2 regions of the Veillonella sp. 20925_1_51 genome follow, and region 1 is predicted to be linked to the other one. Evidence: riboswitches for the same ligand, from Rfam matches in the RefSeq annotation. Region 1 holds a riboswitch; the other holds the start of a gene.
The links. A riboswitch is a leader RNA that binds a small molecule or an ion and turns the genes downstream of it on or off. The one in region 1 is predicted to bind cobalamin.
Positions count from the first base shown of each region.

Region 2: it holds a riboswitch for cobalamin, as region 1 does, so the genes downstream of both, O3607_RS04035 (methylmalonyl-CoA mutase family protein) here and nikB (nickel ABC transporter permease) in region 1, are expected to answer to the same signal.

Region 1 is NZ_JAPVXT010000008.1:39,743-42,163, reverse strand. It holds gene nikC (nickel transporter permease) at 1-642, opposite strand, end outside; gene nikB (nickel ABC transporter permease) at 642-1,580, opposite strand; cobalamin riboswitch at 1,728-1,916, opposite strand; gene potE (putrescine-ornithine antiporter) at 2,307-2,421, opposite strand, start outside.
Region 2 is NZ_JAPVXT010000003.1:25,324-27,744, forward strand. It holds gene rarD (EamA family transporter RarD) at 1-815, opposite strand, end outside; cobalamin riboswitch at 982-1,158, shown strand; gene O3607_RS04035 (methylmalonyl-CoA mutase family protein) at 1,453-2,421, shown strand, end outside.

The DNA.
Region 1 (2,421 bases):
TCCAAGGAAGGAAAGACCTGCTACTTCAATCATGATAGCCCCAATATCAAGAGCCCCTGTTGTAACAACAAGAGGAAGGATATTGGGAATGATATGACGTCTTAGAATAGTCGTTGTAGAGGCCCCCATCATGACAGCCGCCGTTACATACTCTTCACCGCGAACTTTCAACGTCATAGACCGTACAAGACGAGCATATTTTGCCCAACCAACTACAGATAGCGCTATAATCGTATTCACAATGCTACCACCCAAAATACCAGCAATGGCAATGGCTAATACTACACCCGGGAAGGATAGCATAATGTCCGCAAGACGCATGAGGACCATTTCGATTTTCCCGCCGAAATAACCAGCTACAGCACCGATAATAGTACCAATGCTTACCATGATAACAACGATACTGACACCCATAAACAAGGATAACTGTGTACCATAAATGATGCGAGACAATACATCACGACCAAGCTTATCTGTACCAAACCAATGTTGACTACTTGGCGCTTGTAATGCTTGACTCAGATTTGAGCTAAAAGCATCACCCGGAGCAAGCCATGGTGCAAATATAGCTATGAGAACTACCACAATCATCAAGGCGCTATAGAAAGAGAACAATTTATGTTTTTGAATAAATTCTGCCATTATGCTCTCTCCCTTTTTAATCTAGGGTCTAACAAGATATATGACGCATCAACTAATGCATTAATACACATATATGCTAAGGCAACCCACAACACAAAACCTTCGATCAATGGATAGTCGCGCATGGTAATGGCATATACTGCCATATTCCCAAGGCCAGGCCAGGAGAATACCATTTCAATAACTGCAACACCGCCTAATAACCAACCGATAACAACGCCCAGTATAGTGATAAGTGGTAATACTGCATTAGGCAAAATATGACCGAATAAAATTTTCATCTCACTCACACCACGAGCACGTGCGCCGATAACATAATCCTTTTGCATTTCTTCAAGAATAACGAGACGAACTTGGCGCATGTACTTGGACCCGACTACAACAGCTAATGTAACGGCTGGTAGAATTACACCGATAGGAGTTACACGAGAAGATGCAATAGGAACAAGTCCTAATTTAAGGCCAAAGATATAAATCAGTACAAGGCCTAACCAGAATGATGGCATAGACACGCCTACAAAGGAAGCAACGCGCAACAGATAGTCGATCCATTTGTTTCGATTTAAGGCGCTTATAATCCCTGCCGGCAATGCATAGAGCAATGTAAATACTAATGCTGTACCTGCTAGCATAACTGTCCCTGGCAAAGCCTCCAACATACGATCTACAACAGGCTTTTTAGCAGAGTAACTCATCCCTAAGTCACCTTGTGCAGCATTCACAACCCAGTTTGCATATTGCACTATAAACGGTTTATCTAACCCAAGCTGAGCTCGAGTTTCATCGATAAGCTCCTGAGATACAATTGTATCTGCCGTTTCTAGTAACATCGTTACTGGATCGCCTGGTGCTAAATAAGTGAGACAAAATGTTAAAAAAGTAATGCCAAACAGTGTAACAATGAATTGACCTAGCTGTTTAGCAAAGCGTTTGCCCATAGGCGCCTCCTCCTATACTCTCTAAATACTACAATAATCTAAATGAACAACTAATATGCTTATTTCTCCCGATATAGCAGAGGTGCATATAGGAAAACGACAAAAAAGGTTAGTCCACCTGACTAACCTAAATTAAGTATAGTATGTACAATACCATACATTTAGAGCAGGCTTTCTGACTCATGATTCATCGCAATATTTCGGCCTTCCCAGTTTCCCAGTGACCCTATAATGAAACCTTGCTCCTCATTACAGCTATTTGCATAGTATGGGATTTACACCCATTTTCCTCTTTTACGCTCGGTATACCCCGACACTCATTAGTTTATTCATTTTTATCGATTATAAATATACTATATTAATAATATGTTTACAATACATATACCCCTTAGGGGTATTGTTATATTTAGTAAAATCAATATAATTTTTATACTAATAAAAATTATCGATTACTGAACAAGTCTCTATTTATGTATAAACCCATACAAATCACTTTATATATATGATTTTTTCCGTATTAACTGTATCCAACTGTATATATATTAATTATTATTATAATGGTAATTTTCTCATGAATTTTTTTTATACATACCGAAAAAACTCTTAATCACTTTAGCAACTATCAATTATTTATAATTAATAAAATTATAATTAATAAGTCTGATTAATATACCAAAAAGAGGCTGTTACTAAGTAACAGCCTCTTATAAGACGAGAGATATTCAGTTAATCGATACTTTGTTGTAAGCGGTGCGCTTTGCGTGTAGCCCACGCTTTACGCAAAACATAGATCACAAGACCAATGCTTACTGCCACGGCACTACCAACCATAGCATCAAAG
Region 2 (2,421 bases), on a different contig from region 1:
ATGAGTTGGGCTGTGCCAAAGCTTTCACCAAAGTAGAAGATGGCCAAGAAAAAGCCCATGGTGGGAGATAGGTATTGTAAAAATCCTAGTACATTCAATGGCAAGAGTTTTGCGCCGTACGAGAAGAGGATGAGTGGAATTGATGTGGTGAGCCCTGCACCGATGAGGAGTAGGCCGGTGGATGTTACGTTCTCAAGAAAGACCCAGGAAGAGGTATCTATGGTTGCCAAATACCATAGCGCTATCGGTGTAACAAGCCACGCCTCCAAAGCAATACTCGAAAATGGATGGATGGTGAGGCGTTTCTTTACGGCTCCATATAGGCTAAATGATACAGCTAGTGCGATGGAGACAATCGGTAAGGACCCTAGTTCATAGGTCATGATTGATACACCTAGTACGGCGATGGCCATGCTCAGTTTTTGGGACCATAGCAAGGTTTCTTTGTAGATAACGATGCCGAGCAATACGTTGAGGAGAGGGTTGATATAATACCCGAGGCTAGTATCGAGAACGTGTTGGTTGGTAACAGCCCAAATATAAGTGAACCAGTTGACGCTAATAAGGGCGGCTGCCAGTAATAATAGGCCGAACTGTGAAAGATGTGTGCGCAAGTATTGAATATCGATGCGCAGTTGTTGGCGGCCCATAGCAAGGATGATGAAGATCATCCAAACACCAGACCAGATGATGCGGTGCGATAATACTGAAAAGGATGAAACTTGGTTAAGTAGTGCCCAATAAAGGGGGAGCAAACCCCAGATTAAGCAGCACAGTAATGTAGTACTGAGCCCTTTTTTGTTTATATCATTCATAATGCAACCTCCTCTTATTGATAGCATTATTATATCATGCTGATAATGTTATATGCGTTTTTGTCATTTTATATATGCGTTAGTTATAACTTAAAATTTGTTACTTATGATTAACTGTTATGTTCATTGACTTTGTGCATATTGTTACACTATATTGGACTTAGAACAACGAATATAGAGAATAGGTGTCACAAGACTTAATAGAGAAATCGGTACAAGCCGATGCGGTCCCGCCACTGTAAGGACGAGCCTGCTTTCATAGATGTCACTGGAGAAATCTGGGAAGGCGAAAGCGAGGTGATGAGCCCAAGCCAGGAGAACTGCCTATTTGATAATCACCGTTATGTACCTACGAGCGATAGGAAGGGGATTGGGGTATGCTGGTTTCAGTGTTTTTTGGTGTACCTTTCAATAAGAAACCTTACGTGTCACTTTTGGGTGGCACGTTTTTTTATTGCCCTTGAAAGTGGCTGTTAAGCATATATATCAGGCTTCATAGTTAATGAATTGATGAACACATATTTGAGGTTGATGTGATCTAAATATAGGAAAGCTCGTGTGATGTATATGTATAACAATTCGCAGGTACGGTGCGCTGTTTCTCGGTATGGTTTCGAGTTGAAAAGGAGGCACATATATGTCTGACAAAAAGACTTCAAAGGATGCTGAACGCGATCTATTAGCTCCTGTATCCTTTGATGAATTTGAGAAACCTACGTATGAACAATGGCAGGCTGAAGTTGAAAAGGCGTTAAAAGGTGGCGACTTCCACAAGAAGATGTTCACGAAAACCTATGAAGGTATCACGTTGCAGCCAATTTACACACCTGCACTGCATGCAGAAGCAATTCCAAAGGGCGTATACCCTGGGGCAGGCGAGTTCCTACGTGGTACTAAGGCAAGTGGTTATATTAAAGACTCTTGGGGTGTATCCCAATATGTAGATGACTCTTTGCCTAAGGATGCCAATCATGCAAGTTTATACGAGATTGTAAAAGGTGGCACCATTCACAACATCCGCCTAGATGAAGCAACACGCCATGATCAAGATGTGCAAGTAGGCGCATCCGTTGGCGTTGGTGGTACATCTTTGTCCACCATGGATGACTGCAAACAATTGATTGACCGCTTCAATTTGAAGGAAAATCCTTTGTACATTGAAACAGGTGCTTCTGCAGCCATCTTGCTTGGCATGTTAGCGGCTACGGTGAAAGGCGCTAAAAAACAAACATCTGATTTGAAAGGTCTCGTTGGTGCAGACCCTATCGGTGTTTGGGTGAAAGATGGTGCTTTGCACATTTCCTTAGATACAGCCTTTGATGAAATGGCACATACTGTTGTGTGGGCTAAAGAACAAGCACCAGAGCTTAAAACAGTACTCGTATCTGGCGATGTATACGCTAATGGCGGCGCTAACGATGTGCAAGAGGTTGCCTATGCATTGGCAACAGCTGTTTGCTACGTGCGTCAATTAGCACAACGGAACATCGATATTCACACCATTGCGAAAAGCATGATGTTCACATTCTCCTTAGGGGCTAATTTCTTTATGGAAATTGCTAAATTGCGTGCATTGCGCGTACTTTGGGCTCGCATCATGGAAGCA